3 regions of the Dechloromonas aromatica RCB genome follow, and region 3 is predicted to be linked to each of the others. Evidence: riboswitches for the same ligand, from Rfam matches in the RefSeq annotation. Region 3 holds a riboswitch; each other region holds the start of a gene.
What was found. A riboswitch is a leader RNA that binds a small molecule or an ion and turns the genes downstream of it on or off. The one in region 3 is predicted to bind cobalamin.
Positions count from the first base shown of each region.

Region 1 (4,511 bases), 2.0 Mb from region 3:
ACGCGCCACGAGGCGCCGAGCTTCGGGCTCCAGGCGGCTGCAGTTCTCTCGGCGTAGCTGTAGCTGCCCGTCGGGTCGCTGCTCTGGCCGTTGGCGTTGAGCCAGTGGTCGTAGCGCAGGCCGCCCTGCACGGTCAGGCTTGGCGCAAGCTGCCAGTTGTCCTGAAGGTAGGCGCCATGCAGGTACATCTTGCCGGAGGCAGTCGAGTACAGCGCGGTCTTGGATTCAGGATTGCCCCAGTTGCTCAGGGTGTAATCCTTGGCGTCGGCCGAGTCCTGGCGGTAGGCGTAGCCGACGGTCAGGTCATGGGCGCCGAGCGAGGCATTCCAGTAGGTGTCGAATGCTGTCGATTCCGATGGGCTGTCGCTGATCCGGCCTGGGCCGCCAAAGGCTGTGCTGCCGGTCGTTGCTATGATGTACGAATTGGTCGTCACGGCAGTATGGCTGGCCAGCACGTTCAATTGGCCGATCCCCAGCTTGGTGTCGAAGCCGGCATGGAACAGCTGGCGGGTGTAGTTGCTGTCGCCACCGGCGAAGGAAACGTTGTAGATTGGGGCGCCGGTGGCATTGCTACGCACGAAGGATTCCGGGGCGGCGTAACCATAGTGGTAGTCCTGCAGCAGCCAGCCAGCACGCCAGGAGGTGTCGGTGCTGACGCGCTGTTCCAGCTTCAGCGAGGCGCCGTGTTCCTGCCAGGTGTTGTCGCCCTTTTGGCCAAGCAAATAGGTGCCGGCGCCGAGCTCCGTGCTGGTCGGAATAGCGCCTCTGGAGCCCGTTGGTCGACTGCCAGTAACCCATTCGCTGCGATATCCGTTGGTTTGCGCCCAGTTGCCGGTGAAGCGGATCGCCAGGCCATTTTCCAGGCGGGTGCCGGCATGGAGGTAGGCTTTCTGGACATCGGCCGGTGCCTTGCCCGTCTCGAAGGCATCACCGTAGCCGACATTGAAGCCGAATTCGGTGCGGGTCGGCATGCGGGTGACGAAATTGACCACGCCGCCCATCGCATTGCCACCGTACAGCGAGGACATCGGTCCGAACAGGATTTCCGTCTGCTGGATCGATTCGGTCGGGATGCCGCCGAGCAGCACGCTGCCGGCGTAGCCATCGGTCATCGGGATGCCGTCGAGCAGGACGAGGGCACGACGGTCGCTCGGGATACCGCGCAGTGCGAAGCCCGGTGTGGTTTGCAGCGGGCCTTTGCCGGTGGATACGAAAACACCGGCGGTGTTGTTGACGATGTCGGTCAGGCGATCGGTTTGCCGCGCCTCGATTTCCTGGCGGCCGATGACGACGGTTTCTCCCGTGGCATGTTCCAGCAGCAAGGGACCGCGAGTGGCGGTGACGACGACGGGCTCCAGCGCTTGCTGGGCAAAGGCCGACAAAGGCTGGCTGAAAGCGGTGATCAGGCCCAGCGTGATGGGTCGCAGGTGGATTTTCATGGTTCTCCCCTCCGGACAGGCGTCCCCGCATGCCGGAATGCTTCGAAAAGGACGTGCGGGGGAGGGAGCGAGTCACAGGAACCGGCGCCACTACCCCGTGGCACTTCCACTTTTTGTCTCAGGCCGGTATCCGGGCTCGCAAGTTTTGACGTATCGCCTTCCCAGGTATTTCCCAGTGGCTGTGTGATACGCCCGCACTTGCTTACCGTTGCGGGGGCAGCAGCGGCATGGTCTCGTTGGAGACGCACCGCTTTCCCGTTTAACTGCGCTTGGAGAATCCGTACGCAGCACCTGACACGGCGCGCATTCTACATACATCGTTGCTGCAGTGCATCAGCAAAGTGCCGGCAAGTTGCTATAAACCACTTTGAGAATAAAGGCTTAGTCCTTGACCGGGCGGCATTTTTCCCTCTATAGTTCGCGCCATGAATGTCGAACTCGAAACACTCGAAACCAAGATCGAACAGGTCGTTGCCCTGGTTCACCAGTTGCGCGCCGAAAACGAAGTTTTGAGAAACCAGATGGTCGCGGCCGAGGCCGAGCGGCTGCATCTGCGTCAGACCATGAGCGCCGCCCGTGAGCGCCTGGTAGGTCTGATGGACAAGATCCCCGAGGATGCCTGAGATGAGTCTGGAGCCGAATTTCCTCGACGTGAAAATCATGGGTCGCGAATATCGCGTTGCCTGCGGACCGGAAGAGCGCGACGCCCTGCTCGCAGCCGTCGATCTGGTCGACGGCAAGATGCGCGACATCGCCCAGCGCACCAAGAACACCATCGCCGAACGCGTTGCCGTCATGGCTGCGCTCAACATCGCCCACGAGCACCTTTCAGGGGGTGGAGAGGGCGCGCAAAAAGAGTTTGCGGAAGCGGTTGATACTTCCGAAACGAAGCGTAGAATCGGTGACATGGGAGCGCGGCTGGATGCCGTGCTGGCGCCTCAGCAACGACTGGATCTCTGATCTGATCGGTGTGGGCGTAGCCCGCCAAGTGTTCCCTGCGGTGTTTGTTAAGGCCATATATTCCTTGAACCAATGCTAATTGGCATCGGTTGCGGACCATTGAAACCGTTGTTGTGCGCGCTCTTTATCGAGTGTGCCTGATACGGGGGGAAAGCAGCCACTCTGAACCCAGGTTCAGGATGCCGGCCTGACGGCACTCGCGGGGACCAAATCCAACGGGTGGCAGAGCAATCTGCCACCCGTTTCCATTTTTGGGTGCAAGCGATGCAATACTGGCTGATGAAGTCGGAGCCTGACGAGGTTTCGATCGATGACCTGGCGAGGAACGGGACGGTTCCGTGGTTCGGTGTCCGCAACTATCAGGCGCGCAATTTCATGCGTGATGCGATGCAGATCGGTGATTTGGCCTTCTTCTACCATTCCGGTTGCGCCGAACCGGGTGTCGCCGGTATTTGCGAGGTTTGTTCGGAGCCTTATCCGGATGCCACCCAGTTTGAGCCGGCCAGCCCCTATTTCGACCCCAAATCAACACTGGAGAATCCACGCTGGCTACTCCGCGACGTGCGCTTCGGGGAGAAAACGCGCTATGTGCCGCTGACCGAACTGCGCACCTATGCCGAACTTGCTAACATGCGCCTCCTTGCCCGCGGCAACCGGCTTTCGATCACGCCGGTCAGCGCCGAAGAATGGGCTTTCATCACTCAACAACTGATGGACCTGAAATGACTCTCTGGTGGTTGACCTACCCCCTGCTCGGCATCTTCGGCGGTTTTGTCGCCGGCCTGTTCGGCGTTGGCGGCGGCCTGACGCTGGTGCCCTTCATGTACATGCTGTTCGTGGCCCAGAGTTTTCCGCCGGAACACGTCATGCACTTGGCGCTCGGCACCTCGATGGCGACCATCGTCTTTACCTCGCTGTCCAGCATGCGGGCGCATCATGCTCATGGTGCGGTGCGTTGGGATATCGTCCGCCATCTGGCGCCAGGGCTGGTGCTCGGGACTTTTGGCGGCTCGCTGGTTGCCGGTCAGGTGCCGACCGGGCCGATGACGGCCATTTTCGTCATCATTGTCTATTACGCCTCGCTGCAAATGATGCTCGACTTCAAGCCCAAGGCGCACCGGCAGTTGCCCGGGCCGCTCGGTCTGTTTGCTGCAGGTGGCACGATCGGGATCGTTTCAAGCATGGTGGCCGCCGGTGGCGGTTTTCTTTCGATTCCGTTCATGTTGTTCTGCAATGTGGCGATTCATGCGGCGGTCGGCACCTCGTCGGCGCTCGGCTTTCCGATTGCGCTGGCAGGAGCGATTGGCTATATCGTCGCTGGTGGGAACGATGCCGGCTTGCCGGCCTATGCCCTTGGCTACATCTATCTGCCGGCTTTTGTCGGTATCGTGACGATGAGCGTGCTGGTCGCACCATTGGGCGCCAAGCTGGCGCACCGCTTGCCGGTCAAGCAATTGAAGCGGGCCTTTGGCGGCTTCCTTGCCCTGCTGGCGACCAGGATGCTGTTCAACATCCTGGGCTGAACGGCTTAGACGCCGGCGTTGAAGTCGCGCAGGGTGGCGACCAGGTCGGCGAAGCGCTCGCCCTGAACCGTGACATGAGCACGCAGCAGGGCTGCCGCCAGATCGCTATCCCCCTTGTTGATGGCTTCGACAATTGCCAGATGTTCGTTGAACGAGGTCGCCATCCGGTTGCGCACGCGCAGTTGCAGGCGGCGATAGGGGCGCAGGCGACGGTGCAGGGCGGTGGCCTGCTCGACCAGGAAGCCGTTGTGACTGGCTTCGTAGATGCGCTGATGAAACACTTCATTCAATTGATAGTAAATGTCCGGCGTGTCGGCATCGCGCGCCGCTTCACAGGCGCGGTGGGCTTCCTGTAGGGCGAGCTGCTCGCTGGCGGTAATCCGCCGGGCCGCCAGGCGGCCGCACATGGCTTCCAGTTCGGCCATCACTTCAAACATTTCACAGACCCGGTCGGCGCCGATTTCCGGCACCGTCGCGCCGCGCCGCGGGCGGATTTCGATCAGGCCGATCGATGCCAGCTGGATCAGTGCCTCGCGCACTGGGGTCCGCGAGACGCCAAAGGTGCTTGCCAACTCCTGTTCGTCGAGCC
Region 1 covers NC_007298.1:4,323,201-4,327,711, reverse strand. Annotated here, with positions in the region: gene DARO_RS20530 (TonB-dependent receptor) at 1-1,439, opposite strand, end outside; cobalamin riboswitch at 1,544-1,749, opposite strand; gene DARO_RS20525 (hypothetical protein) at 1,865-2,062, shown strand; gene DARO_RS20520 (cell division protein ZapA) at 2,064-2,399, shown strand; RNA gene ssrS (6S RNA) at 2,429-2,609, shown strand; gene DARO_RS20515 (EVE domain-containing protein) at 2,664-3,125, shown strand; gene DARO_RS20510 (sulfite exporter TauE/SafE family protein) at 3,122-3,922, shown strand; gene DARO_RS20505 (GntR family transcriptional regulator) at 3,928-4,511, opposite strand, start outside.
Region 1: another riboswitch for cobalamin. It lies ahead of DARO_RS20530 (TonB-dependent receptor); the one in region 3 lies ahead of DARO_RS08750 (energy-coupling factor ABC transporter permease).

Region 2 (4,511 bases), 1.4 Mb from region 3:
TGGGCGTGCACTACACTTGGATTCGCGGCCGGGAACGGATGCCGTGCTTCAAGGCTTTTCTGCACAACAACTGGGTTGGGTTGAGTATTTTTGTCGGCATCGTCGTCGATTTTCTGGTTTCAGGGAGGAACTTGTGGTGAAAGTCCTTATTTTTGTCCTGCTCTGCCTGTCGACCGGAGCATTTGCCGAAGACACCCGCCAACTGGCCAAACTACCCGCCCCGGCGCAGGAATCACTGCGCCAGGAAATGCTCGACAACCTGGTCGCCGTCAATGAAGTGCTGTCGCTGATGGCCGAAGGCAAGGTCAAGGAAGCCGGAGAGTCGGCCGAGACCAAGCTCGGCATGTCGGCCATGGGCAAGCATCGCAGCAAGCCTTTCGATGCAAGGCCTGGCCCGCACATGCCGCCGGCCATGCACGGCATCGGCATGGATGGCCACAAGGCGGTCAGCGAATTCGCTAGCGTCGCCAAGACCGGCGACCGCGACAAGGCGATTGCCCTGCTGCCCAACCTGACCTCAGCCTGTGTCGGCTGCCACTTCTCGTATCGCACCCGATGAAATATCACGATCTGCGCGACTTCATGTCGCAACTGGAAAAGACCGGCGAACTGAAGCGCGTTGGCGTCGAGGTTGATACCTACCTCGAAATGACCGAAATCTGCGACCGCGTGCTGCGTGCCGAAGGGCCGGCCATCCTGTTCGAGAAACCCAAGGGGCACAGCATTCCCGTGCTGGCCAACCTGTTCGGCACGCCGAAACGGGTGGCGCTCGGCATGGGCGAGGAGTCGGTGCAGGCCCTGCGCGAAGTCGGCAAGCTGCTCGCCTACCTGAAAGAACCGGAACCGCCCAAGGGGCTGAAGGATGCCTGGGACAAGCTGCCGATCCTGAAGCAGGTGCTCAACATGGCGCCGAAGAAGGTGTCGAACGCGCCGTGTCAGGAGATTGTCTGGGAGGGTAAGGATGTCGATCTGTCGCGCCTGCCGATCCAGCACTGCTGGCCGGGCGACATCGCGCCGCTGATCACCTGGGGCCTGGTGGTCACCAAGGGGCCGCACAAGAACCGGCAGAACCTCGGCATCTATCGCCAGCAGGTGCTCGGCCCGAACAAGGTGATCATGCGCTGGCTGGCGCATCGCGGCGGGGCGCTCGATTTTCGCGAGTTCCAGCTGGCTAATCCCGGTCAGCCTTTCCCGGTGGCGGTGGTGCTCGGCTGCGACCCGGCGACCATCCTCGGTGCTGTGACGCCGGTGCCCGATTCGCTGTCGGAATACCAGTTCGCCGGCCTGCTGCGCGGTGGCAAGACCGAGCTGACGCAATGCATTGGTTCCGGGTTGCAGGTGCCCGCTTCGGCCGAGATCGTTCTGGAAGGCGTCATTCACCCCGGCGAGATGGCGCTTGAAGGGCCGTACGGCGACCACACCGGCTATTACAACGAGCAGGCCGAATTCCCGGTGTTCACCATCGATCGCATCACCATGCGCAAGAACCCCATCTACCACAGCACCTACACCGGCAAGCCGCCCGACGAGCCAGCGGTTTTGGGGGTCGCGCTCAATGAAGTCTTCGTACCGCTGCTCCAGAAGCAGTATCCGGAAATCGTCGATTTCTACCTGCCACCGGAAGGCTGCTCGTACCGGATGGCCATTGTCAGTATCAAGAAGGCTTACCCCGGCCACGCCAAGCGCATCATGTTCGGCATCTGGAGCTTCCTGCGCCAGTTCATGTACACCAAGACGATCATCGTGGTGGACGACGACATCGACATCCGCGACTGGAAGGAAGTGATCTGGGCAATGACGACGCGCATGGACGCGACGCGCGACACGACGCTGGTCGACAACACACCGATCGATTACCTCGACTTCGCCAGTCCGGTCGCCGGCCTCGGTTCCAAGATGGGACTGGACGCGACCAACAAGTGGCCGGGCGAAACGACCCGCGAGTGGGGTCGGCCCATCGTCATGGATGCCGATGTCAAGAAACGCGTCGACACAATGTGGCAGGAACTAGGCATTTAGGATGAATTGACCCACGACTCGCCGGCCTGAGAGAATCGGCGCTCCTGTTGGAATCGAAATACGGAACACGGTGCGAATCCGTGGCGGGCCCGCCGCTGTAACCGGGGACGAAGACTGCATGGTCGCTAGACCAGCCACTTGCGAGCTTGACTCCGCAGGGAAGGCGCAGCGCTTCGGCTGATCCGGAAGCCAGAAGACGAATCGATTCCTGACTGGAGCCAAGGCAAGGGCTCCGGCTGAGTACATGCAACCCGCGTGTACTCAGCCGGGGCCTTTTTTGTTTTTGTCTTCCCGAGGAGTGGAAAATGCCCAAGATCGTTTCTCAAGTCGCGTCCAATACCGTTGAAACCCAGCCGACCGCTGCCCAGCATGCGCAGCCGGTGGCCCCGACCATCGCCATCCGCAAGAGCTGCAACCCGGACGGCATCGGCCTCTCGCACTATGTGCTGATGGATCGGAAGGCGGCCAAGTGATCGCAGCAATCGCCGAGCGTGCCGCCCGCGGCACGCTTTTCCAAGCGCTCGATATCGGCCACCCGCTCTATGCCGCAGTCACTGATCCACAGACGGCCTTCTGGGCGCTGGTCGACAAGACCCGTATTCACGAAGCTGGCCGCGATCCGGCCCTGCTCGCCGCCTATGGCGCCATGGCCGAACTGTTTTCGCGGGAACTGCACGCCCTCCGTTTCGGCCTGAAGCCTTCCGGCGTCTATCTCAACCCGACCGAGCGCTGCAATCTCAATTGCACCTACTGCTATCTGCCCGATAGCCAGCGCAGCAGCGGCAGCCACATGCCGGTCGAGACGCTGCTCGCTTCGCTGGGCAAGCTGCGCGACTATTTCCGTTCGGTGATGCCGGCCGATCGCAAGCCGCGCGCCATCTTCCACGGCGCCGAGCCGCTGATGAACCAGGCCGCTGTATTCGCGGCGATCGATGCTTTCGCCGACGATTTCGTCTTTGGTCTGCAGACCAATGGCACGCTGCTCGACGATGCGGCGCTCGACTTCCTGACCTCGCGCAATGTCAGCATCGGCCTGTCGCTCGACGGCCCGGTCGCTGGCATTACCGATGCGACCCGCCGGACCTGGGGCGGCAAGAGCGTGCACGACAAAGTGCTGCGAGCCATGGAAAAGCTGCGTGGCTACGGTTCGTGGAGTGTCATCACGACCTGCACGACGGAGAATCTGCCCTACCTGACGCACATGGTCGAGCTGTTCCATGCCAACGAAGTGCCGACCTGCATGCTCAACACCCTGCGTTGCACCTTGCCCGGGGCGCGCGGCGTCAAGCCGGCCGATGGCGACATGGGCAAGGCCTTCTTCGCCGCCCTCGACCGGACCTACGAGCTTTACCAGGAAACGGGGCGCAAGCTGATGGTCGCCAATTTCGCCAATATCCTGATCGGCATCCTGGCCCCGACGGCGCGCCGGCTGATGTGCGACATCTCGCCCTGCGGCGGTGGCCGTGCCTTCTTCGCGCTGGCCGCCGACGGCAGCCTCTACCCGTGCAGCGAGTTCATCGGCCTGCCGCGCTTCAACGGCGGCAGCCTGCTGACTGGCGGGGTCGAGGCGGCGCTGGATTCCGCCGCCTTCCGTGAGGTGACGACGCGCGACGTCGATCGGTTCAGCCCCTGCGGCGATTGCGCGATCCGCCACTTCTGCGGCTCGCCCTGTCCGGCCGAAGCCTTCGAGATGAACGGCGGCATGGACAAGATCGGCGCCTTCTGCGATTTCTACAAGGAGCAGGTCAATTACGCCCTGCGCCTGATCGCCGATGGCAAGGCCGATGACTATCTGTGGGACGGCTGGGACGAGGGAACGGAAACCGTTTTTGTGATGAGTTGAGAAATGCCGGGCGGGCGCTTTAATATGACGCCCTTCTCCTGCTTTCAGGCACCGTCAGCCATGCATTCCCGTCTTGTCATTACCGCCACTGATCTGGCCGATCTCTGCCACGTTGAGGCCTTTCACGACCTGCTCGAGCATTACGCCCGTGATCCGATGGGTGGCGGTGACGGCCTTTCGGACTACGCCAAGGTCCATCTGGTCAGTACCTTGAAGGAAGTTCCGGGCTTTCATGGCGCGCTGGCCTGGCTCGACGGCAAGGCGGTCGGCCTGATCGACTGCTTCGCCGGCTTCTCCACCTTTGCCGCCAGGCCGCTGCTCAACGTCCACGACATCGTGGTGCGCGAAAACTTGCGCGGCCAGGGCATCGGCCAGGCGCTGCTGGCCTGGGCCGAACAACGCGCCCGGCAACTCGGTTGCTGTAAGCTGACGCTGGAGGTGCTTTCCAACAACACGCGGGCAATGGCTTCCTATCGACAGGCCGGATTCGCGCCCTATGTGCTCGACCCGGCAGCCGGCCATGCGCTGCTCATGCAGAAATATCTCCCGGAGGAATAAGCCATGCAGGAACCCGTTCCCGTCGACGATCTCAAGGGCGTGCGCCTTTCTCTGGTGCAATACACTCACTTCATCTACGGCCTGCACGCCA
Region 2 covers NC_007298.1:455,861-460,371, forward strand. Annotated here, with positions in the region: gene ubiA (4-hydroxybenzoate octaprenyltransferase) at 1-140, shown strand, start outside; gene DARO_RS02160 (cytochrome C) at 137-559, shown strand; gene ubiD (4-hydroxy-3-polyprenylbenzoate decarboxylase) at 556-2,019, shown strand; cobalamin riboswitch at 2,039-2,239, shown strand; gene cbpA (modified peptide precursor CbpA) at 2,325-2,492, shown strand; gene cbpB (peptide-modifying radical SAM enzyme CbpB) at 2,489-3,862, shown strand; gene DARO_RS02175 (GNAT family N-acetyltransferase) at 3,923-4,420, shown strand; gene DARO_RS02180 (membrane protein) at 4,424-4,511, shown strand, end outside.
Region 2: another riboswitch for cobalamin. It lies ahead of cbpA (modified peptide precursor CbpA); the one in region 3 lies ahead of DARO_RS08750 (energy-coupling factor ABC transporter permease).

Region 3 (4,511 bases):
CAGTTCTTGGGCATTCAGCGACGCCGTACAGCGGCCATCAGCCATCAGGTGAATCCGTTCCGCCCAGCGGTAGGCGAAATCGATATCGTGGGTGGCCACCAGCAAGGTGATGCCTCGTTCGTGCAAGCCGTCGAGCACCACCATCAGGTCTGCCTGCATGGCGTAGTCAAGGCCGGCCATCGGCTCGTCGAGGATCAGCAATTCCGGCTCCATGGCCAGCACCCCGGCAATGCAGACGCGTTTTTTCTGACCGAAGCTGAGGTTATGCACGGCCTTGTCGGCCTGTGCCTGCATGCCGACTGCCTGCAAGGCCCCGGCAACGCGCTGGCGGACGGTGGTCATGTCCAGGCCGAGATTGAGCGGGCCGAAGGAAACGTCCTCCTGCACGCTCGCGGAAAAAAGCTGGCGATCCGGGTTCTGAAAGACCATGCCGACCTTGCTGCGCAGTTCGCGCAGGCTAGCCCGGCCGTAATCGACTGCGCTGCCGGCATAGCTCACCACGCCCGTCTGTGGGCGCAACAAGGCATTGCAGTGCTGGAACAGGGTGGTCTTCCCCGAACCATTGGCGCCAATCAGCACATTGCGGCTGCCTCGCCGGATGGCGAGCGAACAATCCTTGAGCCCGACACTGCCGTCGGGATAGCGATAGCTGACCTGGCTCAACTCAAGCAAGGGCGCACTCATCTCAGCACCAGCGCGAGGGCGATCAGGCTACTGCCGGCCAGTGCGGCAATGCAGCAATCGCGTCCGGCATGTGGGAACACCGGCTCGATGAAACGGAGCGGGCCATCGTTGTTGCGTGCCTGGGCGGCAACATGCAAGGCGTGGGCGCGCTGCCAAACCTGCAGGGTCAAATTGGCCGCCAGCTCCCCCAGCGAACGCATGGCCAGCCGGGGGGAGGCATAGCCGAGACGGGCCGATTGAGCGGTCAGCGTTTCATCGATGGCCGCCGAGAATACGAACAGCATGCGATAGCAGAGAACCATGATTTCGAGCAGCAACTCCGGCGTTTTCAGGCGACGGAGCAGGGCGATCAGATCGATCAACGGCGTGGTCAGGATGAGAAAGAGCAAGGCAGCCAAGGCGCCAAGCGAGCGGGCACCAACTTCCGCCAGCTTGTGCCAACCCGTCGGTGCCACCTGCAAGACCGGCCCGCTATTGCCGACATCGACAGAAAAAGCCAGCGACAGGCAGCCGAGTGCCAGAAACAACAAGGCCGGTGCGCCAACGCGCAAGTAGGAAAGCAGCGCGATGCCGGCCCCCAGCACAGTCACTGTCATCAGCACCGCAGCGATGATGGCGGCGGTCGATGGCGCGCTGGCGGCAAACGCCGCAGCCAGGGCACTGGCCGCAAAAAGCCCCTTGGCGGCCGGCGAAACCGGGCGCCAGCGATTGGCGTAGGCCGCTTGCTCAATCAGCACTGGCAGCCTTCTCCGGCGTCTCGGCCGCTGCGCATCGCATCTTTTCCCGGGCTACTGAAACGCCCAGGTAATAGCCAATGAAGCCGGCGCCAAGGGCCGCCTGCAGGGCAAACAGCAGCGATGCGATTTCGCCGCTGGCCGGCTCGAGGACAGGCTCGAACCATGGCTGATAAGCGGGGGCGATCCGGCCGATCAGGTCTTTGGCCTGATTGTCGGCGCCGCCAAAAATCTCGACCGGCTTGCCGCTGCCATCTGTTGCCGGCGTCGAGTGCAGCCATAGTGGCACCACGGCGAGCAGTACCACGGCGAGCAGCAACAACCGGTTCTGATAGCGCTTCATGCCCTGGCCTTATCGGCAGGAAGCAGCTTCAGTTCTTGCAGCTCCTGCGGGTTGAAACGGGCCAAGGCATTGAAAATCAGCACAGTCAGAAACCCCTCGCTGATCGCCAGAGGAATTTGTGTGACGGCGAAAATGCCGGCGAACTTGGCGAATGACGTGACAAAACCACCGGCCGGGTCAGGGAAGGCCCAGGCCAGTTGCAGCGAGGTCGTCACGTAGGTCGATAGGTCGGCCAGACTGGCCGCGAGAAAGACGCTGACGGCAAACGAGGCCTTCAGGCTGCGCGCCAGGTGAAAAATGCCGGCGGCAGCAAACGGACCAACGACAGCCATCGAGAAAATGTTGGCACCGAGGGTGGTCAGGCCGCCGTGGGCAAGTAGCAAGGCCTGGAAAAGCAGCACCACCGCCCCGATAGGCGCCATGGCGACCGGGCCGAAGAGTAGGGCGCCAAGTCCGGTGCCGGTCGGGTGTGAACAGCTGCCGGTGACGGAAGGCAGTTTCAGCGCCGAGAGAACAAAGGCGAAGGCCGCGGCAACGCCAAGCAGCATGCGCTGTTCCGGTTTGTCCCGAATGCGCTTCTTGATGGCCAGCAGGCCTCCGGCGACGAATGGCACCGCGGCGATCGTCCAGCCGACCGCGTGCTCGAAGGGCAAAAAGCCTTCCATGATGTGCATGATTCTCTCCCACAGCGAGAAATGGCAAACAGCACCAGGCCGTGGAAAAGTCTTGAAGATCGGAAGAGTGGCTGCGGTCGGGAGTCATCCCGAAGAACGGATTGCCGGCAGCAAATCAACAGAACCTCGCCCTCACCCCGGGGATTGGTACTTCGTTGATTTGGGCCGGTCTTCTGGCTCGCCTTCGTTCTTCTCCACCAACCTTCCCATGCAATGCACAGTGGCGTGGGGTGGAGTCGTCAGGCTTACAGCAGCGGGGGCTGCGCCGGAATGTCTGCTTGCACAGAGTCACCGGCTTCCCGTTTCACCCGCCCCGCGAACGCGAGGCAAGGCACCCAAAACATGGCGGATTGTACAGAAAAATTGTATGCAGTGAGCGTATTGTCAATCTTTGCTGGTCTGCATTTTTTATCAGGCCTCGGAAATGTCGAAGTTTCCCGCTTCGGAAAAGTGGTGCAGAAACGCGATCCAGGCGCTGCTCATGGCCGGGTGAAAGGGATCGTGGCCAGCGCCGTCGGCCCATGCCAGGCGACTCCCCGGGATCGCCTGCTGCAAGCGCCTGGCGTTCTCCGGCTGGCACACACAGTCCAGCTGGCCGTGAACGATGGCCACGGGGACCGCAGGCAAACGGGCAATGAGACTGAAAATGCCCGTTTCGCCAAGAAAGCATTGCTGCGCCAAATAGTGCGCTTGTATCCGGTATTTCCTGACCAGGCGATCCTGCGTCGCAAGATCATCGAGTTCAGGCGAGGGGGGCGGTGCCAGGCCAGGCTGCGCCAGGCTTTGCTCATAGCGGGCCCAGGCTACTGCGGCTTGTCTTGCCTGCGCCAGGTCGGTGCCATTCAGGTATCGGCGCAAGCCGCTCAGAAGGTCGGAGTTCTCTGGCGCGACCTGCGCGGCAAAGGCTTCCCACGCTTGGGGAACGAGTGCTTTGGCGCCCTGAAAAAACCATTGAATGTCGTGATCTCCGGCAAGAAATACGCTACGCACCAGTATTCCGAGTACGGCCTGTGGGGTATTTGCGGTATAGGCTAGTGCCAGCGTGGCGCCCCATGAGCCGCCGCTGACCAGCCAGCGTGCAATTCCGAGATGAAGGCGCAGGCGCTCGATGTCGGCAATCAGCGCATTCAGATGGTTGGCGTGCAGTTCTCCCTGAGGCAGCGAACGCCCGCAGCCGCGCTGGTCGAAGAGGACTGTATGGAAGCGCTCCGGGTCATAGAGCGTGCGCATTCTGGCGCTGGTGCCACTTCCAGGACCGCCGTGCAGCACCACAACGGGCAGGCCACGCGGATTTCCGCAGGTCTCGAAATATAGCCGGTGCCCGTCCCCGACATCGAGATAGCCAGTTCTCAGCGGTTCAAGAGGGGAAAACATAAGTGAAATTTGCGAAATGGGAACAGCACCTTAGCAGGGGAATGAGGGGATGCATCAATTTGTCGAATCATGAAAATCTGTAGGCGTTTCTGAAGGCTTTCTCGAGGCACCGGGAAATCGCTCTGGGTACGATGGGTTCAGGTCCGGTGCCGTGCATCGAACCTTACTCAACTTAATGGAGACACAACATGACCTGGACGACCCCGCAAGCCTGTGATCTGCGTTTTGGCTTCGAAATCACGATGTACGTGGCGGCCCGCTAAGGGGGCCGAGACGGCCGGAGGCAGCTGCCTTCGGCCATTTCCGCAGAGCATGAGCCTGAATAGCCAATTATGAAAATACGTGTCCTTGGTGCCGGTGCCGGCGGTGGCTTTCCGCAGTGGAATTGTGCCTGCCGCAACTGCCAGGGCGTGCGCGATGGCAGCATCTCGGCCCTGCCGCGTACTCAGTCGTCGATCGCCGTCAGTCCGGATGGCAAGGACTGGGTGCTGGTCAATGCCTCGCCCGACATCCTGCAACAATTGCGCGCCTTTCCTGCTGCTTCGCCTGGGCCGGCGCTGCGCGGCAGTCCGATCAAGTCGATTGTCCTGGCGGATGCCCAGATCGACCATACCACCGGCCTCTATATGCTGCGCGAGCACAACGTGCGCTGGCCGATCTGGGCTGCGGCCCCGGTCCATGAAGACCTGACGCGCGGCAACC
Region 3 covers NC_007298.1:1,822,578-1,827,088, forward strand. Annotated here, with positions in the region: gene DARO_RS08735 (ABC transporter ATP-binding protein) at 1-684, opposite strand, end outside; gene cbiQ (cobalt ECF transporter T component CbiQ) at 681-1,421, opposite strand; gene DARO_RS08745 (energy-coupling factor ABC transporter substrate-binding protein) at 1,411-1,761, opposite strand; gene DARO_RS08750 (energy-coupling factor ABC transporter permease) at 1,758-2,435, opposite strand; cobalamin riboswitch at 2,582-2,789, opposite strand; gene pip (prolyl aminopeptidase) at 2,847-3,809, opposite strand; gene pqqA (pyrroloquinoline quinone precursor peptide PqqA) at 3,998-4,072, shown strand; gene pqqB (pyrroloquinoline quinone biosynthesis protein PqqB) at 4,142-4,511, shown strand, end outside.